DNA from 2 places in the Curtobacterium sp. SP.BCp genome. Region 1 is predicted to be linked to the other one. Evidence: predicted binding sites of a transcription regulator. Region 1 holds the regulator's gene; the other holds the start of a gene.
What was found. Region 1 encodes HrcA, which represses chaperone genes, less so after heat shock. Its sites were predicted from a motif close to TTNGCACTCGNNNNNNNCGAGTGCNAA; they were not measured.

Region 1 (15,323 bases):
GTCCGCGTGGGCTGCGTCGGCGCTCCTCGTCGGCAGCCCGGACCGGGCGGTCATCGTGGCGGTCGCCGCGGGGGTGGTCGCGGCCGTCGGGATCGTGGTCCTGTTCGTCAGGTGCCTCGGGGGCGGCGGAGCCGTGTCGCTCGCGGCCGTGGTGACCGTCGTCGTGACGACCGCCCTGCTCGTCGCCCTGGTGTCGGTGGCGGTCGCCGTCGGCCAGGACCGCCGCTCGCCGGCCGTCCTGTCCGACCCCGGCGGTCGGCGTGCCGTACAGGTGACACTCGACCGTGACCTCGAACGGGGTGCACGATCGGTGACGGGGACGCTGACCGCAGCAGACGGCGCGACGTCGCTGCGCGTCCCGGTCCGGGTGGTCCCGGACGGCGACGCCGGTGCGCCGGGGCGACTCGCTGCCGGCAGTACGGTCCACGGGACGGCGTCGGTCGAGCAGGACGACCCCGGATCGCCGACCGCCTTCGTCGTGTTCCTGCGCGGCTCGGTGCGGGTGGACCGACCCACGGGCCTGCTCGCGGGCACCGATCGTTCGCGGCAGGCCTTCGTCGCCGTCACCGCGGACCTGCCCGAACCCGGGGCCGCGCTGCTCCGGGGCATGGCGATCGGCGACCGGAGCGGGCTCGACCCGGCGACCGAGGCCGCGATGGAGACCACTGCGCTCACCCACCTGACGGCGGTGTCCGGCGCGAACTGCGCCGTGATCGTCGGCCTCGTGGTGCTGCTCGGTCGGGCGCTCGGGCTGCTGCGGCTCGTCCGGGCCGTCGTCGCCGTGGGCTTCCTGCTCGCCTTCGTCGTGCTGGTACGGCCCGATCCCTCGATCGTCCGCGCCACCGTGATGGCGGTCGTCGTGCTCGTGGTGCACCTGTCGGGGCGTCCGGTCCGTGGCGTCCCGCTCATCGCCCTCGCCGTCGTGGGGATGCTCGTCGTCGACCCCTGGTACGCACGGTCGTTCGCCTTCGCCCTGTCGGTCCTCGCCACGGCCGGGATCGTCGTCCTCGCGCCGCCGCTGACGGAGCTGCTCGCCCGGCGGGTCTGGCCCCCGGTGGCCGCGGCGGTCGCGGTCCCCGTGGCTGCGCAAGTGGCGTGCTGGCCGGTGACGATCCTGCTGGCCCCGCAGCTGCCGACGTACGGGGTGCCGGCGAACCTGCTGGCTGAGCCGCTGGCACCGATCATCACGGTGGTGGGCCTCGGCGCGTGCGTCGTCGCGCCGGTGTGGCCGGGCGGAGCGGCGGTCCTCGCCGCGGTGGCGTGGGTGCCCGCGAGCATCGTCGGTCAGATCGCCCGGACGGCCTCGGCGTTCCCCGGGGCCTCGGCGCCGTGGCCGGTCGGACCGGTCGGGGTCGTGCTCGCGGTGCTGGTGTGCGCGGGCGTCGCCGTCGCCGTGTTCGTCGGGACGTCCGTGCGCGTCCGGCTGCTGCTCGTGTCGGCCGTCGTCCTGGTCGTCGGAGTCGGCGCGGTCGGCGTGCCGCGGCTCGTGGTGCGGGGGAGTGTCCCCACCGACTGGACGACCGCGGCGTGCGACGTCGGGCAGGGAGACGCGGTCCTGCTCCGTTCCGCCGGGGCGGTCGCGCTGGTCGACACCGGCGACGAACCGGAACTCCTTCGCGCGTGTCTCGAGCTCTTGCGGGTCGACCGGATCGCCCTGCTCGTGCTGACGCACTTCGACCGTGACCACGTCGGAGCCGTGACCGAGGTCCAGGCTGCGGTGACCACGGCGCTCGTCGGACCGGTCGGACGGCCCGCCGACGACGGTGTGGTGCGGGGGCTGCGACAGGCCGGGGTCGAGGTGCTCCGCGCCGCTGCCGGGACGTCCGTCGACCTCGGAGGCGTCCGCGCCGACGTCGTCTGGCCGCTGCCGACGTCGTCGGAGTCCGGGAACGACGCGAGTCTCGTCCTGCACGTCCGGGCAAGGGACGGCGACGCCGCGACGCTGTCCGCGCTGCTCCTGGGCGACCTCGGCGAGGCATCGCAGCGGCGGATGCGGACGTCGTCCAGCGGAGGAGCCGGGTCCGCGCCGGTCGACGTCGTGAAGGTGTCCCACCACGGGTCGGCGGACCAGGACGCCGGGCTCTACCGGGCGCTCCGGGCGCGCGTGGCGCTGATCGGCGTCGGCGCGGACAACTCGTACGGTCACCCGACCCGTCGGGTGCTCGACGTGCTCGCCGCGACCGGGACCGCCGTCTACCGCACGGACCTCCACGGCACGGTGGTGGTTGCGCCGGGAGTGGACGGGCCGCGCGTCTGGACCGAGCGGTCGCCCGGGCGCGCGTCGGGTGCGCCGCCCGGCACGTCGTCGGACGGTGCCCCCGTCGGCCGGGTCCGCGCGTCGCCGACGGCGTCGCTCGTCGGCCGGTCTCGGACGTCGCCGGTCGGCCGTAGGATCGTCAGCGCGACGGGAGCCCCGCCGTTCGCAGCACCGGAAGGACCGCATGCCCGCCAAGAAGCCAGCGCGCGCCGCCGCGAAGATCGACCAGGTCCCGTGGTCGGGCGTCCGACCGGCACCGGTGGTCCTCGTGACCGGGCCCGAGGCGTTCCTGGCCGATCGTGCGATCAGCGTGCTGCGCGACCTGCTCGTCGGCGAGGACCCAGCGCTCGAGATCCACGACCTCGAAGCCGACCAGTACGCGCCCGGGCTCCTCGCGACACTGGCCAGCCCGTCGTTGTTCGGCGAACCCCGGCTCGTGCGGGTGACCAACGTCGAGAAGTGCACGGACGCGTTCATCACGGAGACGATCGCGTACCTCGAGGGACCGGCGGACGACGTCACCCTCGTACTCCGGCACGGCGGTGGCATGCGCGGCAAGAAGCTGCTCGACACGATCCGCAGCGGGGTCGGCGGCGGCGTCGAGGTGCAGTGCGACGAGCTCAAGCGCGAGACCGACCGCATCGACTTCGTCAACGCAGAGTTCCGGGCCGCCCGTCGCAAGATCGCGCCGTCAGCGGTCCGGACGCTCGTCGCGGCCTTCGCGGACGACCTGGCGGAACTCGCTGCGGCGTGCCGGCAGCTGCTCGCCGACTCCGCCGAGGAGATCACGGACAAGGTCGTCGACAAGTACTACGGCGGACGCGTCGAGACGAACGCCTTCAAGGTGGCGGACATCGCCCTCGCCGGCCGGTCGGCTCCCGCGATCGTGGAGCTCCGGCACGCCCTCGCCACGGGTGAGGCGCCCGTGCCGATCGTCGCCGCGTTCGCGAGCAAGATCCGGACCATGGCGAAGGTCAGCGCGTTCCGCGGGCCGAGCGGGCAGGCCGCATCCGCGCTCGGCATGGCGCCGTGGCAGGTGCAGCGTGCGCAGCGGGACGTCGCGGGCTGGAGCGAGGCCGGGTTGGCGAACGCGATCCTCAGCATCGCCGCGGCCGACACGGCGGTGAAGGGCGGCTCGCGCGACGCCCACTACGCGCTCGAGGTCATGGTCCGCACGATCGCCCGGCGCGGCGAGGACCGCTGACCGGTCGACCCGGCGCACGGCCATCGCTGGTGGTCCTGGCCCGCTGACGTGGTGATGCTCGCCCGTGGCGCGGGTGGGCGGCGGCGTGCGCCCGACCTCGCGCGACGACCTCGAAGCCGACGATGCGCGTGTCGATCGGCGCGCGGAACGTCGCGGCCGATCATCCCCGGTCATCACGCACCACGTATGCGACCAACCAAGCGTCGATCGACCGGTGCATCGTCGAAACGCGCGCGTTTCGTCGCCCCCGCCCGAGGCCCCCCGCCCGCGCCGCCACACCCCGCGAACGACGAAGGCCCCACACCGAACGGTGCGGGGCCTTCGAGCAGGAGTCAGTCTCAGAGAGCCGAGACCTTCTTCGCGATGGCCGACTTGCGGTTCGCGGCCTGGTTCTTGTGGATGACACCCTTGCTCACGGCCTTGTCGAGCTTCTTCGACGCGAGGGCCAGGGCCGCGACGGCCTTGTCCTTGTCACCCGAGGCGATGGCCTCGTTGGTGTGGCGGATGTGCGTCTTGAGCTCCGAGCGGTACGCCTTGTTCCGCTCGGTGGCCTTGAGGTTGGTCTTGATGCGCTTGATCTGCGACTTGATGTTCGCCATGCGTGTTGCTCCTGTTCGTCTCTACGGGTGGTCGCGACCGCTGGGTAGAGGGGCCCTTGGTCGCATCGCGTTCCACCCGTGGGCGGGGAACGCGGAAGCCAGCCACCAACACTACCAGGAGCAGGCCCAGCGGCCAAAGCCCGACAGGCCGCGAACCGCCGCACGCCGACCACGACGACACGGCACCCGGACCGGCCGAAACCGCCCGGCAACACGCGGTCGCTACCGTGGCGAGCATGCCGTCCCTCGCACCACGCATCGACACCGTCCCCGCCTCCGGCATCCGGAGGGTCTTCGAACAGGCCGCACTGCTCCGCGCGGACGGCACGGACGTCACCATGCTCGTGATCGGCGAGCCCGACGTCCCGGTCGCACCGCACATCGGCGAGGCCGCCCGTCGCGCGTGGTCCGAGGACCGGACGGACTACACGCCGAACGGCGGCATCGCCCCGCTCCGGCAGGCGATCCGCGAGAAGCTCCTCCGTGAGAACCGCATCGAGGTCGACCTCGAGCAGGTCTGGATGACGATCGGCGCGACGCAGGCGCTGTTCCAGGCGATGACGCTCGTGCTCAGTCCAGGCGACGAGGTCCTCGTGCCGGACCCCGGCTACACGACGTTCACGATGAACGCGCACATCCTGGGCGCGACACCGGTGCCGTACCAGCTGACGCCGCAGCACGGCTTCGAGCCGGACCTCGCGGCACTCGAGGCGAGCATCACCGAGCGGACGCGGGCGATCATCGTGAACTCGCCGTCGAACCCGCTCGGCTCGGTGTTCGGCGAGGACACCCTGCGCGAGCTCCTCGCACTGGCGAAGCGGCACGACCTCTGGGTGATCAGCGACGAGGTCTACGAGTACTTCACCTACGGCACCCGCCACGTGAGCATCGCTGCGCTCGACGACGACGACCGGGTGTTCTCGGCGTTCTCGCTGAGCAAGACGTACGCGATGACGGGGGTCCGGGTGGGGTACCTCGTGACGCCGAAGAGCCTCGGGCCGACGATGCGCACCACCCAGGAGGCGATGATCAGCTGTGTCGCCGAACCCGACCAGTACGCCGCCCTGGCCGCGATCGTCGGGGACCACTCGGCGGTCCGTGACGCCCGGGAGCACTACCGAGCGAACCTCGAGGTGGCGAAGGAGGTCCTCGACGCCGCTGGTGTCCGCTACCTCGACCCGCGCGGCGCCTTCTACCTCTGGGTCGACGTCTCGCACGCTTCGGGAGGGGACGTCGCCGAGTGGGCGCTCGCGCTGCTGCACCGCGAGCACGTCGCGGTCGCGCCGGGGAGCGCGTTCGGGCGCACCGGCGAGGGGTGGATCCGCATCTCACTGGCCGCGACGGCGGAGGACCTGCGGAGCGGCCTGGGCGCGCTGCCCGCACCTGCCACGGCGGCCGTCTGACGAGACGGCGCGAGCAGCCGGCCATCGCCACCGCCCGAGGACACGGCGCGAGCCGCCGTGACGGCGACCATCCGTCGGCCTGGAGGCGCGGTGCGGGCCCGCCCCGCGCCTCCAGGCCGTCCTGCACAGCGTCCAGGGCCGCGCCCCGTCTCCACAGAGCGGCCCGCGGTGCGCGCCGCCGGCGCGCGGACGTGGGACAATCGTTCGACCGTCCCGACCCCTGAGGAACCGTGAGCCCACAAGCATCCGCGCCGCTCGAGCCCGCCGCGACCCCGGCCGAGGCGATCCGCAACTTCTGCATCATCGCGCACATCGACCACGGCAAGTCCACGCTGGCCGACCGCATGCTGCAGATCACCGGCATCGTCGAGGAGCGGGCGATGCGCGCGCAGTACCTCGACCGCATGGACATCGAGCGCGAGCGCGGCATCACGATCAAGTCCCAGGCCGTCCGCATGCCGTGGGAGCTCGACGGCAAGACGTTCGCGCTGAACATGATCGACACGCCTGGGCACGTCGACTTCTCGTACGAGGTCTCACGATCGCTCGCCGCGTGCGAGGGCGCGATCCTCCTCGTGGACGCCGCGCAGGGCATCGAGGCGCAGACGCTCGCCAACCTGTACCTGGCGCTCGAGAACGACCTCGAGATCATCCCGGTCCTCAACAAGATCGACCTCCCCGCAGCGGAGCCGGACAAGTACGCGGCCGAGCTCGCGCAGCTCATCGGCGGCAAGCCGGAGGACGTGCTGCGCGTCTCCGGCAAGACCGGTGTCGGCGTCCCCGAGCTCCTCGACCGCGTCGTCGGCACGGTCCCGCCGCCCGTCGGCACGGTCGACGCCCCGCCCCGCGCGATGATCTTCGACTCCGTCTACGACAGCTACCGCGGCGTCGTCACCTACGTCCGCATGGTGGACGGCACCATCTCGCCGCGCGAGAAGGTCCAGATGATGTCCACGAAGACGACGCACGAGATCCTCGAGATCGGGGTGTCGTCGCCGGAGCCGAAGCCGACGAAGGGCCTCAGCGTCGGCGAGGTCGGCTACCTCATCACCGGCGTGAAGGACGTCCGCCAGTCGAAGGTCGGCGACACCGTCACGAGTGCGCAGAAGCCCGCGACCGATCCGCTGGCCGGCTACACCGACCCGAAGCCGATGGTGTTCTCGGGCCTGTACCCGATCGACGGCTCCGACTACCCGGACCTCCGCGAGGCGCTCGACAAGCTCAAGCTGTCCGACGCCGCCCTCGTGTACGAGCCCGAGACCTCCGTGGCGCTCGGGTTCGGGTTCCGCTGCGGGTTCCTCGGCCTGCTGCACCTCGAGATCATCACCGAGCGCCTGAGCCGCGAGTTCGGCCTCGACCTCATCACCACCGCCCCGAGCGTGATCTACGAGGTCACGAACGAGGACAACTCCGTGACCGAGGTCACGAACCCCTCCGAGTTCCCCGGCGGCCGCATCGTCGAGGTCCGCGAGCCGATGGTGCGCGCGGCCATCCTCGCGCCGAAGGACTACGTCGGCGCGATCATGGAGCTCTGCCAGTCGCGCCGCGGCTCCCTCCTCGGCATGGAGTACCTCGGCGAGGACCGCGTCGAGATCCGCTACGAGATCCCCCTCGGCGAGATCGTCTTCGACTTCTTCGACCAGCTGAAGAGCAAGACGCAGGGCTACGCGTCGCTCGACTACGAGCCCACGGGCGACCAGGCGGCCGACCTCGTCAAGGTCGACATCCTATTGCAGGGTGAGCAGGTGGACGCGTTCAGTGCGATCGTCCACCGCGACAAGGCGTACGCGTACGGCACGCTCATGACCGAGCGACTCCGCAAGCTCATCCCGCGGCAGCAGTTCGAAGTGCCGATCCAGGCCGCCATCGGCGCACGCATCATCGCGCGCGAGAGCATCCGGGCGATGCGCAAGGACGTCCTCGCGAAGTGCTACGGCGGTGACATCACCCGCAAGCGCAAGCTCCTCGAGAAGCAGAAGGAGGGCAAGAAGCGCATGAAGATGGTGGGTCGCGTCGAGGTGCCGCAAGAAGCCTTCATCGCGGCGCTCTCGGGCGACGTCGAAGAGAAGAAGAAGTAGCGGCTCAGCGGGTGCGCTCGGCGCGCGCCCGCAGGGCTGCCAGGCAAACGGCCGGGAGGCACGCGGCGGCCAGTCCCGCCAGTGCGGTCCGCCAGGTGCTCCACTCCGTCATCGCGACGAACGTGGTCTGCTCGCTCGCCACCACGGACGCGACGGCCGCGCCGAGGGCGAGCAGGACCGCTCCGCCGACGAGCCAGGGGACGACCGGGCGTCGGCGGGAGCGTCGGACGACGACCACGAGCAGCGCGCCGAACAGCAGGACGCCGACGCCGATGCTCGCGACGGCGACCTGCGCGAGCAGGGTACTGACGACCGGGTACCGGTCGACGGGGAGCTCGCTCGTGTACCGGACGGGGAGCGCGGCGCTCGCCTCGTACCGGTCGAGGGCGAGCCGCGCGATGACCGCGATCGCGAAGGCGATCGCGGTGAGGGTGCCCAGCGTCCGCGGGGTGCGGCCGGTCCGAGGTCGGGGGACGGCGGTCGCGGTGGGCACGGACCGACGATAGCGGTGTGGCGGGAGCGATCCGAGCCTCCAGTTCGGGGTTCGCCCGTCAACCTCTGTGTCGTCATCGCGAGGAGGCTGGTCGGCATGCGTTCCCGCGGCAGCTGGGTCGTGACGGTTCGCACCGCCGAGGAGGCTGGTCGGTATGCGTTCCCGCGGCAGCTGGGTCGTGACGGTTCGCACCGCCGAGGAGGCTGGTCGGTATGCGTTCCCGCGGCAGCTGGGTCGTGACGGTTCGCACCGCCGAGGAGGCTGGTCGGCATGCGTTCCCGCGGCAGCTGGGTCGTGACGGTTCGCACCGCCAAGTAGGCTGGTCGGCATGAGTTCCCGCGGCAGCTACCGGACCGCCCTGACGTACGGCGCGGTCGGCGCGACCCAGGCGTCGGACCTCATGACGTACCCGCCGGAGGGCTTCACGCCCACCGAGTCCCGCGCGCGGATCGGCCACGGCGACGCCCGCTTCGAGACCGCCGTGACGCAGGCGTTGTCCTGGCAGATCCAGGAGCGCAGCGGGATCCGCGTGCAGGTCGACGACCAGCCCGACGACGACGAGGTCCGCTACAACCCGGTGACCTTCGACGAGCACGGCGTCCCGATCGCCCCCGCGTCGATCGGCACATCGAAGGTCGAACGGTTCGCGCCCGACGGCACGCCGCTGTTGACCGCGGGGACGACCGCGACGCTCACGATGCACGCGTTCGGGCAGACCGTGCACGCGCCGGTCCGGGTCGTGTCGATCATCGACGAGACGGACCGGAAGGGCTTCGCGTACGGCACGCTCGAGGGCCACCCGCTCTCTGGCGAGGAGTCGTTCGTCGTCGAGCGCACGTCGGACGGTTCGGTCTGGCTGCAGTTGCGGCAGTTCTCGCAGCCGGCGAGCCGGAAGTGGCGCCTCGTGGAGCCGCTGCTCCGCCGGCAGCAGCGGGTCATGGCGGAGAAGTACCTCGCGGCGCTGCGCGGAGACTGACCCCTCCGCGCCTGACATCGCCCACGCCGAGACTCCGCTCGGCGGACAGCTCCGCGGCCCGGACAGCGCGCAGGTGTCCGCGGAGCGGAGTCTCGGTGGCCGCCCGGGCCACTGCCCGTCAGCGCAGGGGCGCGAGCGCGGCGATCGCGTCCTCGATCAGCTGCACGTCCTGCACGCAGTCGCGCGCGACCGCGACCGCACTCGTCGACCGGAGCGCCTCGACGTCGTAGACGCCTGTCGCGACCGCCAGGAACGGGATGCCCGCCACGTCGGCGGCCTCGCCGTCCCGCGGGGTGTCGCCGACGATCACGGCCCGCTCGCCACGGAGCGCAGCGGCAGCACGTCCGGTCACGCCGGCTCGGTCGACCTCTTCGTCGCCGAAGAACGAGTGGGCCCAGTCGAACGCCTCGAGGTCGAACCCCGCGCCACGAAGCTTGACGCGTGCCCGGTGCTCGGAGTTGCCGGTGAGCAGCCCGTTGCGCCAGCCCAGCACGGCGAAGCGTCGGAGGAGGTCGCGGGCACCCGGCGCCGGCTTCCGGTGGTCACCGGCACGGAAGCGTTCGTCGGTGAGGTCGCGCAGGTGCCCGGACACGGTCGGGATGAGTGCGTCGTCGAGGTCGTGCGCCCGGACGTGCTCGGCGATGAGGCCGGCGTCCGTCCGTCCGTGCTGGTGCCCGACGCGCAGGGTGAGGTCACGGCCGACCGCCCGCTCGAGCGCCAGGTGGTACAGGTTGCCCGGCGAGGAGGCGTTCAGCACGAGGGTGCCGTCGATGTCCCACAGCACCGTGGTGGGGACGGTGTGGTGCTCCATGCCTCCATCATGACCGAGAATGGAGTCCATGCCGAGCGCCCTGCCGATCGCCGATCCTGCTCCGTCGGACGGGCTGATCACCCCCGGACCGGGAGCGGGTGACGTCCCGTTCGGCGTCTACGTGCACGTGCCGTTCTGTCGGGTCCGGTGCGGGTACTGCGACTTCAACACGTACACGGCGTCCGAGCTGCGCGGGGTCCGTCGTGACGACTACGCGGGCCACGCGGTGCAGGAGATCCGCTTCGCCGCCTCGGTGCTCGAGCGCTCCGGTGTCCCGCGTCGTCCGGTGTCGACGGTGTTCTTCGGCGGTGGGACCCCGACGATGCTGCCGGCCGACGACCTCGTGATGATCCTCCGCGCGATCGACGAGACGTGGGGCATCGTGCCCGGCGCCGAGGTCACCACCGAGGCGAACCCCGACTCGGTGGACGGCGCATCCCTGCAGACGCTCCGCGAGGGCGGCTTCACCCGGGTGAGCTACGGCATGCAGTCGGCGGTGCCGCACGTCCTCGCCACGCTCGACCGCACGCACGACCCGGAGCGGGTGCCGCTCGTGGTGGACCTCGCGAAGCAGCAGGGCCTCGACGTGTCGCTCGACCTCATCTACTCGACGCCGGGGGAGTCCCTCGCCGATTGGCGGACCTCGCTCGACGCGGCGATCGCCTGTGCGCCCGACCACGTCTCGGCGTACTCGCTCATCGTCGAGGAGGGCACCGCGATGGGGCGGATGGTCGCCCGGGGCGAACTGCCCGCTCCCGACGACGACCTCGCCGCCGACATGTACGAGCTCGCCGACGACGTCCTCGGTGCGGCCGGGTACTCCTGGTACGAGGTCTCGAACTGGGCACGGGGCGAGGCCCACGCGAGCCGCCACAACCTGTCCTACTGGAAGGGTCACGACTGGTGGGGCGTCGGCCCGGGCGCGCACTCCGCGGTCGCCGGCACCCGCTGGTGGAACGTCAAGCACCCGGCCGCGTACGCGAACCGGGTGCTCGCGGGGGAGTCGCCGGCAGCCGGCCGCGAGACCCTCGACGACGAGACACGGTACGTCGAGCGCGTGCTCCTCGCGGCGCGGGTCCGCGGGGAGCTCGCCACGTCGGAACTCCGCCGGGAGGCCCGTGGCCGCGTCGCCGGGCTCATCGCACGTGGTCTCGTGGACGGCTCGGCCGCGGTGCGCGGTCGGGTCGAGTTGACCAGGCAGGGCCGGCTGCTCGCGGACGCGGTGGTCCGCGAGCTGCTCGACTGAGCCCTCGGCGCCCGGGTGATCCGCTACTGCTTGATGAACTCGATCGACAGCGGGTACTTGTAGAAGCGGCCCTGGTTGGCGGCGATCGCGGCGAGGATCGAGAACACGATCACGAGCACACCCAAGATCGGCAGCAGGATCAGGCCGATGAGGATGATCGAGAGCAGGCCGCACACGACTCCGGCGATCGCCGCGGTGATGTGGAAGTTCAGTGCCTGGCGAGTGTGTTCGCGCACGAACTGGCCCCGATCGCGCAGCACGAGGTACGCGACGATCGGCACGAGCAGGCTGAAGAAGATCGCGCCGACGTGCGTCAGGGTCGCCCAGAGTCGCTGGTCCTCGGGGCTCATCGGCTGGGGCGCCTGGTAGTTCGGCGGGTACTGGGGGCCGCCTGGGCCGCCGGGCTGCTGTCCGTAGGTCATGCGGGAAGCGTACCGACGAGCGCCGACGGACGTCCCGTGTTGTCGGCCGTCGGGCGTAGGATCAGCAGTCGACACACGAGAGTGCCAACGCGAACGGAAAGGGGATCGAGTGGTCAGCGAACGCAGCCTCGAGGTCCTCAAGGCCATCGTGCGGGACTACGTCGCTTCCCGCGAGCCGGTCGGGTCGAAGTCCATCGTCGACCGCCACGCCTTCGGGGTCAGTGCGGCGACCATCCGCAACGACATGGCCCAGCTCGAGGACGAGCAGCTCATCGTCGCCCCGCACACGTCGTCCGGACGGGTACCGACCGACAAGGGGTACCGGGTGTTCGTCGACCACCTGGCCGCCGCCCGCCCGCTCTCCAGTGCACAGCGTCACGCGATCGAGACGTTCCTCGGTGCGTCGGGTGACCTCGACGACGTCCTCGGCCGCACGGTCCGCCTGCTCAGCCAGCTGACGAACCAGGTGGCCCTCGTGCAGTACCCGTCGATGGTGCGCGCCCGGGTGCAGCACGTCGAGCTGGTCCGGCTCGGTGACACACGGCTCATGGTCGTGCTCATCACCGACACCGCGCGCGTCGAGCAGCGCGTCGTCGAGAGCGACGTCAGCCTGGACGAGTCGGCGCTCACCGAACTCCGCACGGTCGTCAACGGCGCCACGGTGGGGCTGCTCCTGCAGGACGTGCCCGGGGCGCTCCGGGCGGTGCCGCAACAGCTCCGCCCCGACGTCCAGCCCCTCGCCGGGGTCGTCGTCGCGACCCTCATCGAGCAGGTGGCGGCGAACCGCCAGGACCGCCTGCTCATGGCCGGCGCGGCGAACCTCGCGAAGAGCGAGTCCGACTTCTCCGGCGGACTCTTCCCCGTGCTCGAGGCGATCGAGGAACAAGTCACCCTGCTCCGACTGTTCGGGGAGATGCAGGTGGACGACATCGCCGTGGCCGCGCGCATCGGGGTCGAGAACGCCGAGTACGGCCTCGACGCCACGAGCATCGTCGCGGGCGGGTACCTCGCCGGCGGCGAGGTGGCACGGCTCGGGGTGCTCGGGCCGACGCGGATGGACTACGGCAGCAACATGGCCGCCGTCCGGGCCGTCGCACGGTACCTGTCCAAGCTCCTGGGCGAACATTGACCGGCCCGCACCGCGATCGGCGCGACCCACGCGCACGACCCGCACCGGGCCTCCAGACCGACCGAACCGAAACTCTCTGAGGGATACGTGGCAGACCACTACGACGTCCTCGGCGTCCAGCCGGACGCCTCCGATGCCGACATCAAGAAGGCCTACCGTCGCCTGGCGCGGGAACTCCACCCGGACGTGAACCCCAGCCCGGAGGCCGCCGAGCGCTTCAAGGACGTGACGCACGCGTACGACGTGCTGAGCGACCCCGAACAGCGCCGTCGGTACGACGCCGGACCGCAGGCGGACAGCCCGTTCGGTGGCGGGGCCGGTGGCTTCAGCGACATCTTCGACGCCTTCTTCGGTGGTGGTGGCGGCGGTCGGGGCTCCGGTCCCCGCAGTCGTGCCGAGCGGGGGCAGGACGCCCTGCTGCGCATCGACGTCGACCTCGACGAGGTCGTCTTCGGCACCCACAAGGAGGTCGAGGTCGACACGGCCGTCCTGTGCGAGACCTGCCACGGCTCGTGCTGCGCGCCGGGCACGAGCCCGCGCACGTGCGACATCTGCGGCGGCTCCGGCCACATCCAGCGCCAGGTCCGTTCGCTCCTCGGCAACGTCGTCACGAGCGCGCCGTGCGGCACCTGCCGCGGCTACGGCACCGTGATCCCGAACCCGTGCCCGACGTGCCAGGGCCAGGGCCGCGTGCGTGCCCGTCGCTCGATCCCGGTCGACGTGCCCGCCGGTGTCGACTCCGGGCTGCGCCTGCAGATGCCGGGTCAGGGCGAGGTCGGTCCGGCCGGCGGCCCCTCGGGTGATCTCTACCTCGAGATCCGGGTGCGGCACCACGACGTCTTCAGCCGCGACGGCGACGACCTGCTCGCGACGCTCGAGGTCGGGATGACCGACGCGATCCTCGGCACCACCGCGACGATCGACGGTCTCGACGGGCCGGTCGAGCTCGAGATCCGTCCCGGTGTCCAGAGCGCGGACGTGCTCGTGCTCAAGGACCGCGGCGTCACGAAGCTGCGCGGCGCCGGGCGCGGTGACCTCCGCGTCGGCGTGCAGGTCGTGACGCCGACGAAGCTCTCGCACAAGGAACGCCAGCTGGTCGAGCAGCTCGCGAAGTCGCACAAGGCGACGAAGCCGCAGCTCGCCCGGTTCCAGCAGGGCATGTTCGGCAAGCTCCGCGACCGCTTCTTCAACTTCTGATGGCCTCGCTGTACCTCGTGCCCGCGCTCGACGGCGTGACCGTCGGCGACCAGGTGTCGCTGGGCGGGGCGGAAGGCCGTCACGCGGTGTCGGTCGCGCGGGTGCGGGTCGGCGAGACGCTGCGCCTGGGCGACGGGAACGGCACCGTGGTGACCGGACCGGTGGTGACCACCGACCGCGACGCCCTCGTGCTCGAGGTCACGGCGGTGGACGTCTCCCCGGCGCCGTCGCCCACGCTGACGCTCGTGCAGGCCCTGGCCAAGGGCGGTCGCGACGAGATGGCCGTGCAGGCGTCGACCGAGATCGGCGTCGATCGCATCGTCCCGTGGTCGGCGGCCCGCAGTGTCTCCCGGTGGGAGGGGGCGAAGGTCGAGAAGGGCCGTGCGCGGTGGGAGGCCATCGCGCACGAGGCCTCGAAGCAGGCGATCCGTCCGCGGGTGCCGGCCGTCGAGGCGCCGGTGACGACCGCGCAGCTCGTGGGGACCGTCGGCGTCGGACGGGCGGTGCTCGTGCTCGACCCGGTCGGCGACGTCCGGCTCTCCGCGTGGGAGCCGCCGGCCGACGTCGAGGACATCGCGCTCGTCGTCGGGCCCGAAGGCGGCATCGACGGCAGCGAGTTCGACCGGTTGGTCGCCGCGGGCGCCGTGCGGGTGCGACTCGGCGACACCGTGCTCCGGACCTCGACCGCGGGTCCGGCGGCACTGTCGATCCTCCAGACGCGGCTCGGGCGCTGGTAGGCCCGCCGTCGGCGGCGCGTTCTACGATGGGGACATGAGCACCAGCACGCCCAGCGTCTTCTCGAAGATCATCGCGCGCGAGATCCCGGCGATCGTCGTCGCCGAGGACGACCGCGTCATCGCGTTCGAGGACATCGCGCCGAAGGCTCCCGTCCACGTGCTCGTCGTCCCGAAGACCGAGCAGTACCGCAACGTGACGGAGCTCGCCTCCGGGGACCCCGACCTCCTCGCCCACGTGGTCGCCACCGCGCAGCGCATCGCCGACGAGCGTGCCGGCGGCCAGTACCGTCTCGTGTTCAACACCGGCGAAGCAGCCGGTCAGACCGTGTTCCACGTGCACGCGCACGTACTCGCAGGTGAACTGCAGGAAGGCACCCTTGCCGGATAACGAACCACTCGAGCAGGACGCCACGTCCGAGCTCACCGTCGACGGCATCGCCATGGTGCAGCTGCTGGGTCCGCAGGACCGGCTGCTCAAGACCGTCGAACGTCAGTACCCCGGGGTCCGCGTCGTCGTGCGCGGCAACGAGGTCAGCCTCACCGGCCCGGAGCGCGACGTCGCCCGCGCCCGAGCCCTCGTCGACGAACTCGTCGGCATGGTCAAGCGCGGTCAGGACATCGGCCCTGCCGACATCCCGATGTCGGCGCGCATCCTCGACGACGACCGCAAGCCGTCGGACACCTTCGGGACCCCGATCGTGTCGAGCCGGGGCAAGTCGGTCCGCCCGAAGACCGACGGCCAGCGGGCGTACGTCGACGCGATCGACGCGA
Region 2 (15,323 bases), 1.8 Mb from region 1:
AGTTCTCGCCCGGCTGGTCGCGCGCTCCGAGCAGCATGTTCTGCATCACCGTGAGCCGCGAGAGCGCCTTGGTGAGCTGGAACGTGCGGACCATGCCCTTGTTCGCGATGTGCGTCGCGCTCGTCTTCTGCAGCGTGTCACCGTTGAAGCGGGTCGTCGCGCCGGGGCTCGGCTTGTCGAACCCGGTGAGCAGGTTGAAGAACGTGGTCTTGCCGGCGCCGTTCGGGCCGATCAGGGCGGTGATCGAGCCCCGCTGGACCTCGAGGTGGTCGACGTCGACCGCGGTCATGCCGCCGAAGCGACGGGTGACGGTGTCGACCGTGAGGATCGGGTCGGCCTTGGGGTGGCTGTACTCAGACACTGAACGTCAGCTCCTTCTTGTTGCCGAGGAGTCCCTGTGGACGGAACACGATGAGGAGCATGAGCGCGACGCCGACGAGCACGTAGGAGAACTGCTCCGCCTGCTGCTGGTTCATGATCGAGTCGGGGATGAAGTCGCTCGCGACCGTGCGGATGAAGAGTCGGACGACGAAGAACAGCACCGCGCCGAGCACCGGCCCGAACACCGTCGCCGCGCCGCCGAGGATGAGCGCCGTCCAGATGAAGAACGTCATCGATCGGCCCATGGCGTCGGGCTGCACGGAACTCGGCAGGACGTAGATCACGCCGGCCAGGGCCCCGAGCGCGCCGCCGAACACGAGCGCCTGCATCTTGTACGAGTAGACGTTCTTGCCGAGGGAGCGCACGGCGTCCTCGTCCTCGCGGATCGCCTTCACGACACGGCCCCACGGGCTGCGCATGAGGAGGAAGAGCACGAGGGTGAAGAGGGCGACGAGGCCCCACGCCGCAAGTCGGATCCACCAGCCGTTGACGCCGTTGTTCGAGTACGTGAACCACAGGATGGTGGTCGTGCCGTCCGGCAGCGGGCTGATCGCGTTGAACGGGTCGCGGTAGGTCGAGCCGGCGATACCGTTCGAGCCGCCGGTGGTGTCCGTGAGGAGGCTCGATCGGCCGACCATGCGGATGATCTCGGCGCCGGAGATCGTCACGATCGCCAGGTAGTCGCCGCGGAGCCGCAGCGTCGGGATGCCGAGGATGACCGCGAAGACGATCGCGATCGCGAGGGCGATGAGCACCGCTACCACGAAGGGCAGTCCGTTCGTGATCGAGATCGCGAAGCCGTACGCGCCGAGCAGCAGGAACGCCGCCTGGCCCATGTTGACGAGTCCGGTGAGGCCGAAGTGCACGTTCAGACCGATCGCGGCGAGGGCGAACGCGGCCGTGGTGGGTGCCAGGGCCTCCTGGCTGAGGCTGCTGAGCAGGTTGACGAAGTAGTCCATGACGCGCTCCCTTAGCCGATCCGCTCGGCGCGACCGAAGATGCCCTGCGGCCGGAACAGCAGGATGAGGATGAGGATCACGAGGGCCGTGGCGTACTTGAAGTCACCCGGCAGCACGAGGTTCGTGAGCTCCACGACGATGCCGATGATCATCGAGCCGACGAGCGCCCCGTACGCGGTGCCGAGACCGCCGAGGGTCACCGACGCGAACATGAGGAGCAGCAGCTGGAGGCCGGTCTGCCAGTTGACACCGTTCAGCACGAGGCCGAGCATCACGCCGGACAGCCCCGCGAGGCCGGCGGCGAGCGTCCACACGAACCGGATCACCCGGTCGACGTCGATGCCGGACGCCGCGGCGAGCGCCGGATTGTCCGACACCGCGCGGGTCGCTCGACCGAAGCGGGTCTTGGCGAGGAAGAGCCCGGTGGCGACGAGCACGACGAGTGCGATCGCCATCGCGACGTAGGACTGCACCGTGAGGGTGATGCCGGCGAACGTGATCGTCTCCGGGTTGCCTTGCTGGATCCGGACGGTCGCGGCGCCGAAGAAGTACTGGAAGGCGTACTGCGCGGCGATCGAGAGGCCGATCGTGACGATCATGAGCTGCGTCAGGCTGATCCGCTTCCGGCGGAGTGGCCGCCAGATCGCCGCGTCCTGGAGGTACCCGGTCGCGGCGCACAGCAGCGTGACCACGATGCCCGTCACCCAGATGTTCCATCCGAGCTGGTTCGCGAAGACGTAGGCGAGGAGCCCGCCGAGGGTCACCTGCTCGCCGTGCGAGAAGCTGGAGAGCCCGGTGGTGCCGTAGATCAGCGAGAGGCCGATCGAGGCGAGCGCGATGAGGAGCCCGAGTCGGATGCCGGAGGCGAACTGCTGCCAGGCACGCGTGAAGCTGAAGCTGCTCGTGTCGGCCTGCGTGGTGGCACCCTGCTGGTCGGAGAGCTGGAAGATCTGCCCGACGTTGGCGTTGAGCGTCGCGGTCACCTTCCGCTCGGCGTCCGCGGCGTTCGTCAGGTACTGGCCCTTCGGCAGGGAGTCCTGGTCGACGCTGACGGTGTACTGCCCCGGCGTCGTGATCGTCACGGACCAGCGACCGGAGTCGTCGGTGGTCGCGGTCTGGGCGAAACCGCCGGCGCCCGCGACGTCCACCGCGACGCCCGCAGCGGGGTCCCGCTCGGAGTCGAGGATCGTTCCGCGGATGCACCCGTTCGTCGGGCTGACCACGCACGGCCCGGTCGAGGCAGGCGCGCTGGCGCTGGGACTGCTCGTCACCGCCTGGGCCGCGGGCGACACTGCCCAGTCGACCGCGAAGGTGGCGAGGAAAGCGAGGAAGAGTACTGCGGCGAGGACCAGGCGGCTGCGGCCTGGCGCCCCTCGGCGGAACCGGCGCCGCAGCGCTGACCCCGGCGGAGTGATGGAACCCACGGATGAGCCTCTCGTTCGGATAGTCGAGGACCCTAGGGAGTTTTTGTGTCCCCCGTGTTTCCACCACGTTCCCTGGAGAAATCGTGCCCTGACCGTGATCCTGCACAGGTTCTGCGGTGTGCCACGGTCCGGAATGCGCGCACACCCGCGCGCGTTACCATTGCTCATCCGGAACCCGTCGCTGCGTTCCCGGTGTCTCGACCACTTCAGGTGCCGCCCCACGGCACCCAGCCCACGAAGGGGACTCATGGACCAGCCGGATCCGTTCGGATTCATCGGACTCACGTACGACGACGTCATGCTCCTGCCCGGGCACACCGACGTCATCCCGAGCGAGGCGTCCACGACGTCCCGGCTCACCAAGCGCATCCAGGTGCACGTCCCGCTGCTCTCCGCGGCGATGGACACCGTCACCGAGGCCCGCATGGCGATCGCCATGGCACGCCAGGGCGGCATCGGCATCCTGCACCGCAACATGTCCATCGCCGACCAGGCCGCAGCGGTCGACAAGGTGAAGCGCTCCGAGTCGGGCATGATCACGAACCCGGTGACGACCACCCCCGACGCCACCGTGGCCGAGGTCGACGCGATCTGCGGTCAGTTCCGCGTCTCCGGCCTGCCCGTCGTCGAGGGCGACGGCAAGCTCGTCGGCATCATCACGAACCGCGACATGCGCTTCGTCGCCCCCTTCGAGCACCAGACCACGCTCGTGCGCGACGTCATGACGAAGGCACCGCTCATCACGGCGCCGGTCGGGATCGACCCCGACGACGCCGTCGCGATCTTCGCCGAACACAAGATCGAGAAGCTCCCCCTCGTGGACGAGGCCGGTCGCCTCAAGGGCCTCATCACCGTCAAGGACTTCGACAAGAGCGAGAAGTACCCGGACGCCACGAAGGACGACGCAGGACGCCTGCGCGTCGGCGCCGCGATCGGCTTCTTCGGCGACGCGTGGCAGCGCGCGACCGCCCTGCTCGAGGCAGGCGTGGACGTCCTCGTCGTCGACACCGCCAACGGCGAGAGCGAGGGCGTGCTCGACATGGTCCGCCGGATCAAGGCCGACCCGGCGTTCGCCGGTGTCGACGTGATCGGCGGCAACGTCGCGACCCGTGCGGGTGCGCAGGCCCTCATCGACGCCGGCGTCGACGCGGTCAAGGTCGGTGTCGGTCCCGGGTCGATCTGCACCACCCGCGTCGTCGCGGGCGTCGGCGTCCCGCAGGTCACCGCCGTGTACGAGGCCTCCCTCGCCGCGCGTGAAGCCGGTGTCCCGGTGATCGCCGACGGCGGCCTGCAGTACTCGGGCGACATCGCGAAGGCCCTCGTCGCCGGCGCCGACACCGTGATGCTCGGCTCGCTCCTCGCGGGCACCGACGAGTCCCCCGGTGACCTCGTCTTCGTCAACGGCAAGCAGTTCAAGGCGTACCGCGGGATGGGCTCCCTCGGCGCGCTCCAGACCCGTGGCAAGAAGACCTCGTACTCAAAGGACCGCTACTTCCAGGCCGACGTCCCCTCGGACGACAAGCTGATCCCGGAGGGCATCGAGGGCCAGGTGCCGTACCGCGGCTCCGTCGCGAACGCCGTCTACCAGCTCGTCGGCGGCCTGCGGCAGTCGATGTTCTACGTCGGCGGCCGGACCATCCCGGAGCTCAAGGCCCGCGGCAAGTTCGTCCGGATCACCCCGGCAGGGCTCAAGGAGTCGCACCCGCACGACGTGCAGATGGTCGTCGAGGCCCCGAACTACAGCCGCTGATCGGTCCGCGCGACCGCCCCGGACGCCCCGTTCCTCAGTGAGGAGCGGGGCGTTCGTGCATCCGGGGTGCGGGACGGTTGTGCGGCTGCTCAGCTTTCATCACGGGTCTGTAACGAAACATCCAGGGGTGGATGATCGTCACACGGGCGAAACAGATCCGCTCTAGCTTTCTCGACATCCCACGCGGAGGACACCGCGCTCGACCCGATGCGGTCCGGCCCCCGCGCAGAGAAAGGGCTCCACGGATGATCAGAACCACCCGTGCCACCTCGGCACTGGCAGTGGCGGGGGCGGCAGCGCTCCTGCTCGCCGCGTGTTCCACCACCTCGGGCGGCAGCTCGCCTTCGGAGTCCGCCTCCGGCGGCGCGAAGAAGGACCCGGCCGCGAGCTGCAAGGCTCCGGACTCCCCCAGCACCGACGCGCTGAAGATCGGCACGATCCTGCCGCTCACCGGTTCGCTCGCGTACCTCAACCCGCCCGCCGAGTCCGGTGTGGGCCTCGCGGTCGAGGACATCAACGCGGCCGGCGGCGTGCTCGGCAAGGACGTCTCGATCAGCCCGGCGACGGACTCCGGCGACAGCAACGACATGACCGTGTCGAGCGCCGCGGCGACCAAGCTGGTCAACGCGAAGGTCCCGGTCGCGATCGGTGCCGAGTCCTCGTCCGTCACGCTCAACGTGATCGACCAGCTCACGAGCAACTGCATCGTGGAGATCTCCCCCGCGAACACCGCGACCGACCTCTCGGGCTACTCGTCCTACTACTTCCGGACCGCTCCGCCGGACTCGGTGCAGGGTTCGGCCCTCGGCCAGCTCATCACGGGTGACGGCAACGCCAAGGTCGCGTTCCTCGTCTTCAACGACACCTACGGCACGGGTCTCCGCAACTCGGTGCAGGCCGCGGTCGAGGCGTCCGGTGGCCAGGTCGTCTACGGCGGCAAGGGCAAGGGCCAGGAGTTCCCGCCCGGACAGACCACGTTCTCGTCCGAGGTGACGGCGGCGCTCGACTCGAAGCCGGACGCGATCGTCGTCCTGGCCTTCGACGAGACGAAGTCGATCATCCCGGAGCTCAAGGCGCAGAACGCGAAGATGTCGAGCATCTACATGTCCGACGGCAACACCGCGGACTACTCGAAGGACTTCGACAAGGGCACGCTCGAGGGCGCGCAGGGCACCATCCCGGGCGCCTCGCCGAAGGACGACCTGAAGAAGAAGCTCGCCGCGTTCTACAAGGAGTCCTCGGGCAAGGACCTCGCCGACTACTCGTACGCGGCCGAGTCCTACGACGCCACGATGCTCGCCGCCCTCGCCGCGGTGAAGGGCAAGGGCACCGACTCCGGCACGATCCAGGCCAACATGGCCGCGGTCTCCGGGGCGGACGGTGGCACCGAGTGCTCGACGTTCAAGGAGTGCTCGACGCTCCTCGGGGACGGGAAGGACATCCACTACACGGGTCCGTCCGGCATCGGACCGTTCGACGACAACAACGACCCGTCGAGCGCCTACATCGGCATCTACAAGTTCGACGCGGACAACAAGCCCGTGTACCAGAGCGCCATCCAGGGCTCGGTCTCGAAGTAGGCACGACCAGGTAGGCACGACCAGTACGCGAAAGCGACAGTCCCCCGCAGTTCAACCGCGGGGGACTGTCGCTTTCGCAGTTGAGAGGGCGGATCGCGTCGCGTTCTCGGCATGACCGTCCGCAGGACCGGCCGGGAGGCACGGCGCGCGTCCGGCGGGTCAGGCCGGGTCCGCCACCGGCGCGGCCTGGGCACGACGCCGCGACGACCGTGCCGCGGCGAAGCTGTCCACCGTGAGCACGACGAGCGCCAGCCACACGATCGCGAAGCCGATCCACCGCTCGGGCGGCATCGGCTCCTGCTGCACGACCACACCGACGAGCAGCTGCATCACCGGCGCGAGGTACTGCGTCAGCCCGAGGGTCGACAGGCTCACCCGGCGCGCCGAGGACGCGAAGAGCAGCAGCGGGACCGCGGTCGCCGGGCCGGTCAGCACCGTGACGAGGACGTGCACCCAGCCCTCGCTCGCGAACGTCACACCGCCGCCGAGGCCCGTCACGCCCATGACCACGAGGGCCACCACCGCGATCGGCAGCAGCCACACGGTCTCGATCGTCAGGCCGCTCAGCGCGTCGACCGTCCCGCCGACCCGCTTCTTCACGAGCCCGTACAGTCCGAACGAGAACGCCAGCGCGAGCGAGATCCACGGCACCTGCCCGTACCCGACCGCGATGACGACGACCGCGACGACGCTGATGCCCACGGCCGTCCACTGCGCCGGACGGAGGCGTTCGCGCAGCACGACCACGCCGAGTGCGATCGTGACGAGCGGGTTGATGAAGTACCCGAGCGCAGCCTCGACGGTGTGGCCGGTGGTCGTCGCGGCGACGTACACGGTCCAGTTCACGAGGATGAGCACCGCTGCCAGGCCCATCACGAGCATCACCCGGCGCTGGGCGATCAGTGAGCGGGTCCGGAGCCACGACCGGGTCACGGCGATCGCGACGACGCAGAACACCAGGCCGAAGACGATCCGCCACGCCACGATCTCGAACGCGCCGGCCGGGGACATCGCCGCGAAGAGCAGCGGCATGAGTCCCCACAGCCCGTACGCCACGATCGCCTGGACGACACCGACGGATGCCTCGCTGCGGGCCGGGCGCACGGTCGTCGGTTCATTCACGGAACCATCCTAGGAAGCGGCGCCGACGCTGCGGACCGGCACCGTGCCTCCCGGCAGGAACGCTCGGTGACCACCCGCCGGACCGAACGCGGACGCACGAACGCCCCGCCGACCAGGTGGCCGACGGGGCGTTCGAGGAGTGGGCTGGACTCAGCGCACGACGACCGCGAGGACGTCGCGGGCCGAGAGGACCAGCAGGTCCTCGCCCGAGTACTTGACCTCGGTGCCGCCGTACTTGGAGTAGATGACCTTGTCGCCGACGGCGATGTCCAGCGGGATGCGGTTGCCGTTGTCGTCGACACGGCCCGGGCCCACGGCCACGACCTCGCCCTCCTGGGGCTTCTCCTTGGCGGTGTCCGGGATGACCAGACCGGAAGCGGTGGTCTGCTCCGCCTCGACCTGGCGGATGACGATGCGATCCTCGAGCGGCTTGATGCTGACGGCCACGGTGACCTCTTCTTTCTCGGTACAGACTCGGTACAGATGAAAACCGGGTTGGCACTACGCACAGGAGAGTGCCAACGCCAACTCTAGGGGGTCGTTGGCACTCGGTCAATCCGAGTGCCAACACGGTGGACTCGGTGTGCACCTGGGAGGATCGGAGGATGGACGCCGCCGAACTCGCCCAGCTGCTCACCCCCGAGGGGATGGCCCTGCTCGACCGTACTCCGAGCGTCTCCGACGGCGGCGAGATCGTCCGGGTCGTCTCGCGCCTCCGCGGCGAGGGGCACGACCCCGGGCTCGTCGCCGCCGTCCTGACCCAGGCGAAGCTCCGACAGAAGGCGGGCGCGAAGTTCGGGCCGTTCGCCTCGCGCATGCTCTTCACCGAAGCCGGACTCGAGCAGGCCACCCGGCTGCAGGTCGCCGCGCAGCACGCCGGCCGGTTCGCCGCCGCCGGGCTCTCGCGGGTCGCCGACCTCGGGTGCGGGATCGGCGGGGACGCGATGGCGATGGCCGCGCTCGACCTCGACGTCACCGCGGTGGACCGCGACGAGGTCACCGCGGCGGTCGCGACGCACAACCTCGCGCCGTGGCCGAGCGCCCGAGTGGAGCTCGGCGACGCCGCAGCGTTCGACCTCTCCCGCGTCGACGGCGTGTGGATGGATCCCGCCCGCCGCACCGCCGGACACGGGAACACCCGGCGCCTGGCCGACCCGGACGACTGGTCGCCGTCGCTCGACACCGTGTTCGCCGCCGCGACGACCACCCCGACCGGCGTGAAGCTCGGCCCGGGCACCGACCGCGACCTCATCCCCGACACCGCCGAGGCGCAGTGGGTGTCCGTCGACCGCGAGGTCGTCGAGCTGGCCCTCTGGTTCGGCCCGCTCGCCCGCGACGGGGTCCGGCGCGCCGCGACCGTGATCGGGGCGCACGGGGTCGCCGAGCTGACCGGGGCCGCCGATGCACCGGACGTGTCCGTCGGCGCCCTGGGTACCTACCTCTACGAGCCCGACGGAGCCGTGATCCGCGCACGGCTCATCGGGGACCTCGCCCGCTCGATCGACGGTCGCATGCTCTCCGACGGCATCGCCTACGTCACGTCGGACCGTGCCGTCACGACGCCGTTCGCGCAGGGGTTCCGGGTCGTCGACACCCTGCCGCTCGACGTGAAGCAGCTCGCGGCACGATTGACCGCCGACGACGTCGGCACCGTGGAGATCAAGAAGCGGGGGGTCGACGTCGACCCCGCGCAGTTCCGGAAGCGGTTGCGGCTCCGGGGGCGGCGCGCAGTGACGCTCGTGCTCACCCGCCTGGAGGGACGGCACACCGCGATCCTGTGCGAGCGGCTGGGCGAGGTGGCCGGCTAGCCCCCCCCCCCCCCGGACGCCGCGACGGCCCCCGCGGGTGCGGGGGCCGTCGTCGTGGGCGCGTCGTGTGCGGGTCGTGCGTCGGGTTCAGAGGACGAACGCGCCCGTGGAGCCGAAGTCGTCGGAGTAGCCCGAGCCGCTGCGGGAGGCGATGCCCGCGATGACGATGAGCGCGACGAAGAGGATCCACAGCGCGGTGAACGCCCAGCCGCCGATGATGCCGGCGAGCGCCAGACCACGTCCACCCTCACCGGTCTGCTTGATCTTGCCGAGGGCGACGTGGCCCATGATCGCGCCGGCCGGACTGGTCAGGATGATGATCGGCGGGATGAAGATGCCGGCGAAGGCGAACACGATCGAGAGGATCGAGAGGGTGTTCGTCTTCGGGCGCTGCGCGTAGGGCTGGTAGCCCGCCGCGGCGTACTGGCCGCCGTACGGCTGCTGGCCGTACTGCTGCTGGCCGTACTGCTGCTGGCCGTACGGCTGCTGGCCGCCGTACTGCTGCTGGCCGCCGTACTGCTGCTGGCCTCCGTACTGCGGCTGCCCGTACTGCTGCTGGTTCGGCGCAGCGTACGGGTTGCTCGGCGCGGCGTAGGGGTTCTGCGGCGCCCCGTACCCCGGCTGCTGGCCCGGCGCGGCGAACGGGTTCTCCTGCCCGGGCGTCGCGTACGGGTTCTGCTGCGAGCCGGTCTGCTGCGCGCCGGACGGGTTCTGGCCGGACGGGTTCTGGCCGTACGGGTTCTCGGGCGGCTGCGGGGCGCTCGGCGGTTGCGGCGCGCTCGGTGCTTCACCGGGCGCCGGGGTCGACGTCGGATCGGACGCACGGCTGCCGTCGGACGCACGATCGCCGTCGGGCTGCGGGGCGCCGGAGTACCCGCCGCTCGCCTGCTCGTCGGACTGGCCGGGCCTCGGCCACTGGTTCTGATCGGACACCGCGTCCACCCCTCCCGGCACCCACTCGTCGGACACCGGCCCCCATCGTTCCACACGGAGCCCGAGCCCGTGCAGGACGCCGAGCCGCGCCGCCGGGCCTCAGACCTGGACGGTCGTGACCGGCAGCGTCGAGTCGGCGGCGATCCCGAGGTCGCTCGGCGCGTGCCCCTCGGCGACGAGCCGTGCACCGACTGCGGCGATCATCGCGCCGTTGTCGGTGCAGAGGTCGAACGGCGGGATGCGGAGCGCGACACCGGCGGCTGCGCAGCGTTCGGTCGCGACGGCACGCAGGCGGGCGTTCGCCACCACCCCGCCGCCGAGCAGGAGCCGGTCGACCCCGGTGTCGCGGCACGCGTTCAGGGCCTTCGTGAGGAGCACGTCGACCACGGCCTCGCGGAAGGACGCGGCGACGTCGGCGACGGGGACCTCGCGGCCCTCGTCGCGGCACTTCTCGACCCAGCGGGCAACGGCGGTCTTCAGCCCGGAGAACGAGAAGTCGTACCGGTGCGCCGCCATGTCCTTCGGCAGCGTCAGTCCGCGGGGGAACCGGATCGCCGTCGGGTCGCCGTCCGCGGCAGCCCGGTCGATCTGCGGGCCGCCCGGGTACGGCAGGCCGAGCAGCCGCGCGACCTTGTCGAACGCCTCGCCCGCGGCGTCGTCGATCGTCTCGCCGAGGAGCTCGACGTCAGCCACGAGGTCCCGCACGAGCAGGAGCGACGTGTGCCCGCCGGAGACGAGCAGCGCGACCGTGGGCAGTTCGATCTCGGAGCCGTCCGAGCGCAGCACGTCGGCGCCGACGTGCCCGACGAGGTGGTTCACCCCGTACAGCGGCTTGCCCGTCGCGACCGCGAGCGCCTTCGCAGCCCCGACCCCGACCATGAGCGCACCGGCGAGCCCGGGTCCGGCGGTGACCGCGACGGCGTCCAGCTCGTCGAGGGAGACGCCGGCGCGGTCGAGCGCTTCGTGCAGCGTCGGCGTCATGGCCTCGAGGTGCGCCCGTGCGGCGACCTCGGGCACGACGCCGCCGTACCGGGCGTGCTCGTCCATGCTCGACGCGATGACGTTCGCGAGCAGGGTGTTCCCCCGGACGATGCCCACGCCCGTCTCGTCACAACTCGTCTCGATGCCGAGCACGAGAGGTTCAGTTGTGCTCATCGAGCGCCTCCTGTCCGATCGGCCCGACGGAACCGGTGCCGGGTGCCGCGGGCAGCTCCGCGCGCATCACCCACGCGTCGACGCCGTCCGGCTGGTAGTAGCGGGGCCGCGTGGCGATGTGCTCGAAGCCGAACGCGGTGTACATCGCCTGCGCCACCGGGTTGTCCGCCCGCACCTCGAGGAAGACCTCGTGCACGCCGCGACGACGCGCTTCGTCGAGCAGCTCGGTGAAGAGCACCCTGCCGATGCCGCGCCCACGCTGCTCGGCGGCGACCGCGATCGTCTGCACGTCGGCGACCGGGTTGCCCGCGAGCGAGGACAGTCCGGCGTACCCCACGACCGTCGGCGCCGTGCCCTCTGCCACGGTCTCGACCACGACGTAGTACCCGTGCGGCGAGTACAGCTCGCCGGACATCTGCGACGCCGACCACGCGTCCGTGGGGAACGACACGTGCTCGAGCCACATGATGTCGTCGAGGTCCTGCGGGTGGGCCGGTCGGAGCCGCAACCCGTCGGGGAGGCCCGTCACCGGACGACCCGCTTCGGGGCTCCCGGCATCGTCACGTCGGGGTCGCGCAGGTAGAGCGGGGTGTCGTCGGCGAAGGGAGCGCCGGAGGCGAGACGTTCCGCGGCGAGCGCGCCGAGCCTCCAGGCCGGGATCGCGACCGCGGTGACGCGCTCCCAGGTGACCGCTTCCGGACGGGAGGCGCGGATCGCCTCGTCGAGGTCCGCCGGCTTGGCGAGTCCCGGGCCGGCGACGCGGACGCCGTCGGCGTCGTACGCCGACCAGTAGACCTCGCGCCTGCGCGCGTCCGTCAGGACGACGAAGGGGCCGGGCCGCGGCTGATCGGTCTGGGGCTGATCGGCCTGGGGCTGATCGGTCCGGGGCTGATCGGTCTGGGGCTGATCGGCCGCGACGGCGTCGTGACTCGATAGTGGGAGGAAGGGGACGCCGCGCGCCGCGGCGAAGGTGCGGGCGGCGGCGATGCCGACGCGGAGACCGGTGAACGGGCCGGGGCCCATGCCGGCGACGACGCCCGTCACCTCGGCAGGTGTGACGCCGGCCTCTGTCAGGACCTCGGCGAGGAAGGGTCCGATGACCTCGGCGTGACGGCGGGAGTCGTCGGTGCTGCGGCTCGCGAGCTGCTGCCCGGTCGACGGGTCGACGACGGCGACGGACGTCCCGGCGGAGGTGTCGATCGCGAGCAGCACCCGTCCATCGTAGGCGTCCCCGACGGTTGCTCCATCGCTGTGAGCGGAACGCCGGAACGGCGACCTCCCCACGACGTAGCGTCACCGACATGGAACTGCTCTTCGTGCACGGCGCCCTCGTCCGCGACGGCGACTGGTGGTGGTCGCCCACGGCAGCACTGCTCGACCGCGCTGGCGTCCGGAGCCGTTCGGTCGCCCTCCCGAGCTGCGGCGAAGCTCCGGCGGTGGACGGGACGTCCGGCCTCGTGGCCGATGCGGCCGCGCTCCGTGCAGCGCTCGACGACGTCGACGACCCCGACGGCGCGGTCGTCGTCGGACACTCCTACGGCGGGACCGTGATCGCCGAGGCGGGCCGCCACCGGGCGGTCGCTCGGCTGCTGTTCGTCTCCTCGTACCTCCCGGACGTCGGCACCGCCCAGGGCGCGATCATGGCCGACGAACCGGACCCGGTGTCGATCGGTGACGGGGGCGAGGGGCGGCTCGCGGTCAGCGGGTACGACGCCGCGTCGTTCGGGGCGCGGTTCCTGCAGGACGCCGACCCGGACACGCAGCGGGCGGGCTGGGAGCGGGTGACGGCGCAGGACGCCACCGCCTTCGTCACGCCGACGACCGGTGCGGGATGGCAGGGCGTCGACTCGACCTACGTGGTGTGCACGGAGGACCGGAGCACCACCGTCGGCCTCCAGCGCTCCCACGCAGCGCGGGCGACGCGGTCGGTGGACGTCCCCACGGGACACCACCCGTTCGTCACCCGACCGGACCTCGTGGCGGAGCAGGTGCTCGCGCTGCGGTGACGGGCCTAGAGCCGGACGCCAGCCCAGCGGCCACCGGTACCGGTCACGATGACCCGCCGGGGTTCGTCGGGCACGTCGTCCGGGTCGAGGTCCTCGTCGGCTGCCCGGTCACCGGCGCTGCCCGTCGCCCGGACGATCTCGACGTCGAGCACGTCGTCGGTGATGCCGTCGACGAAGCCGCGACCCCACTCGACCACCACGATCGAGCCGTCCCAGTCGAGGTCCAGGTCGTCGAGCTCCAGCGGGTCCGACAGGCGGTAGGCATCGACGTGCACGAGGTCCGGCCCGCTCGTCGTCGGGTGGGTCCGGGCGAGCACGAACGTCGGGCTGGAGACCTGCCCCCGGGCACCGAGTGCGGCACCGAGGCCCCGCGTGAGCGTCGTCTTGCCGGCGCCGAGGGGACCGGTGAGCACGACGAGGTCGCCAGCGCGCAGGACGCCCGCGAGCCGTGCACCGAGGTCGCCCATCTCCTCCGTCGTGGCGACGGTGGTGTCGAGGAGGACGCGCGGTTCGGTCATCGCTCGCCCCGGAGGTACTCGGCCACGTGCCCCTCGGCCTCGTGCCCCTCGTACACGCGGGGCACGCGCTCACCGATGCGGCAGACGATCTCCTCGCCGATGCTGTCGAGCGCCTCACCCCACTCGAGGACCGTCATCTCCCCGTGCTCCCCCGTGCCGAACAGCGTCACGGTGTCCCCGACCCGGACCTCGTCGTCGCCGACGTCCACGAGGAACTGGTCCATCGCGACCCGGCCCGCGATCGGGTACCGCTTCCCGTTGATCGCGACCTGCACCCGTCCCTGCGCGAGTCGCGGCACACCGTCCGCGTACCCGACCGGGACGAGCGCGAGGGTCGTCTCCGCGGTCGTGCGGTACGTGTAGTCGTACGAGACCCCCGTGTCGACGGGCACGCGCTTCGTCTTCGCGACGGAGGCACGCAGCGTCATCACGGCCTCCAGACCGAGGTCGGCTGCGGAGACGCCGTCCGCGCCCGGGATGCCGAACAGGTTCGCCCCCATCCGGACCATGTCCTTCCGGAACTCCTTGCGTTCGAGCCCCGCCAGCGATGCGGCGACGTGCCGCACCGGGAGGTCGAGCCCGGCGTCCTCGGCCTGCTCGACGGCCTCGTCGAACGCGGCGACCGCGGCGGTGTCCTCGTCGTCCGACGACTCCGCGAGGTGCGTGTACGCGGCGACGACCTCGATCCGACCGGCGCGCTGGGCGTCGAGTGCTGCGGCGACGAGGGCCGGCCAGTCCTCCGGCGTCGCGCCGTCACGGTGGAGGCCGGAGTCGAAGCCGAGGTGCACGCGCGCGGGTCGGTGGTCGACGGCGTCGACGATCCGCTGCAGCTCGGGTACGTTCGAGACCCCGAGGTCGACCGCGGAGTCGATCGCGTCGCGGAAGTCGAGGTCCGGGGCGTGCTGCCACGTGAACACGCGGACGTCCTCGTCGACGCCGATGGCCCGGAGCCGGAGGGCTGCCGGGACGGTCAGCACGCCGATCCACCGCACACCGGCGTCCACCGCGGCGAGCGCGATCGGCTCCAGCCCGTGGCCGTACGCGTCGGCCTTCATGATCGCCATGAGCTCGACCGGTTCCATCCACTCGCGCACCAGGTCGAGGTTCGCCCGGTAGGCGTCGAGGTCGACCGATGCCTGTCGCAGTGACGCGCTCACGTGGTCCTCCGCTCGACGCTGCGGCCGACGCGGGCGACGACCTCGTAGTTGATCGTGCCGATGGCGTCGGCCCACTCCTCGACCGCGGGGTCGCCGTTCGCCGGGTCGCCCCAGAGGACGACCTCGTCGCCGACCTGCACGTCCGCGTCACCGATGTCGACGTGCATGGCGTTCATCGCGACGCGGCCCACGACCGGGAACCGCTGGTCGCCGATGCGCACCGACACGTGGTTGCCGAGCGCCCGGTCGAAGCCGTCCGCGTACCCGAGGCCGATGACCGCGAGGCGGGTGTCGTGCTCGGCGCGCCAGGTGAACCCGTAGCTGGCGCCCTCGCCGGCGCGGACCTGGACGGTCCGGAGCACCGCCGCGGTGACGCGCATCGCGGGACGGAGCCCGAGGTCGGCCGAGGTGCGGTCCGCGAAGGGGCTCAGCCCGTACAGCGCGACACCGACGCGCGCGATGTCCCGGCGGGTCTCCGGCACGGCGATGCTCGCGGCGCTGGCCGCGAGGTGCACCATGTCCGGCACGAT

Region 2: groES (co-chaperone GroES) is a predicted target of HrcA. The motif match lies at 7,758-7,784, and genes of this name have one in related genera.

Annotation. Positions count from the first base shown of each region.
Region 1 is NZ_CP194338.1:1,546,031-1,561,353, forward strand. Features, by position in the region: partial or broken gene ACRQ4C_RS07485 (ComEC/Rec2 family competence protein) at 656-1,666, shown strand; gene holA (DNA polymerase III subunit delta) at 2,442-3,461, shown strand; gene rpsT (30S ribosomal protein S20) at 3,800-4,060, opposite strand; gene ACRQ4C_RS07500 (pyridoxal phosphate-dependent aminotransferase) at 4,297-5,463, shown strand; gene lepA (translation elongation factor 4) at 5,694-7,541, shown strand; gene ACRQ4C_RS07510 (hypothetical protein) at 7,546-8,034, opposite strand; gene ACRQ4C_RS07515 (DUF1990 family protein) at 8,363-9,010, shown strand; gene ACRQ4C_RS07520 (HAD family hydrolase) at 9,129-9,821, opposite strand; gene hemW (radical SAM family heme chaperone HemW) at 9,850-11,067, shown strand; gene ACRQ4C_RS07530 (DUF4870 domain-containing protein) at 11,091-11,489, opposite strand; gene hrcA (heat-inducible transcriptional repressor HrcA) at 11,599-12,618, shown strand; gene dnaJ (molecular chaperone DnaJ) at 12,706-13,815, shown strand; gene ACRQ4C_RS07545 (16S rRNA (uracil(1498)-N(3))-methyltransferase) at 13,815-14,552, shown strand; gene ACRQ4C_RS07550 (histidine triad nucleotide-binding protein) at 14,587-14,940, shown strand; gene ACRQ4C_RS07555 (PhoH family protein) at 14,930-15,323, shown strand, end outside.
Region 2 is NZ_CP194338.1:3,405,054-3,420,376, forward strand. Features, by position in the region: gene ACRQ4C_RS16275 (ABC transporter ATP-binding protein) at 1-361, opposite strand, end outside; gene ACRQ4C_RS16280 (branched-chain amino acid ABC transporter permease) at 354-1,340, opposite strand; gene ACRQ4C_RS16285 (branched-chain amino acid ABC transporter permease) at 1,352-2,563, opposite strand; gene guaB (IMP dehydrogenase) at 3,012-4,514, shown strand; gene ACRQ4C_RS16295 (ABC transporter substrate-binding protein) at 4,760-6,094, shown strand; gene rarD (EamA family transporter RarD) at 6,254-7,216, opposite strand; gene groES (co-chaperone GroES) at 7,367-7,663, opposite strand; gene ACRQ4C_RS16310 (class I SAM-dependent methyltransferase) at 7,822-9,024, shown strand; gene ACRQ4C_RS16315 (DUF4190 domain-containing protein) at 9,112-9,993, opposite strand; gene tsaD (tRNA (adenosine(37)-N6)-threonylcarbamoyltransferase complex transferase subunit TsaD) at 10,057-11,112, opposite strand; gene rimI (ribosomal protein S18-alanine N-acetyltransferase) at 11,099-11,641, opposite strand; gene tsaB (tRNA (adenosine(37)-N6)-threonylcarbamoyltransferase complex dimerization subunit type 1 TsaB) at 11,638-12,324, opposite strand; gene ACRQ4C_RS16335 (alpha/beta hydrolase) at 12,414-13,118, shown strand; gene tsaE (tRNA (adenosine(37)-N6)-threonylcarbamoyltransferase complex ATPase subunit type 1 TsaE) at 13,124-13,636, opposite strand; gene alr (alanine racemase) at 13,633-14,793, opposite strand; gene alr (alanine racemase) at 14,790-15,323, opposite strand, start outside.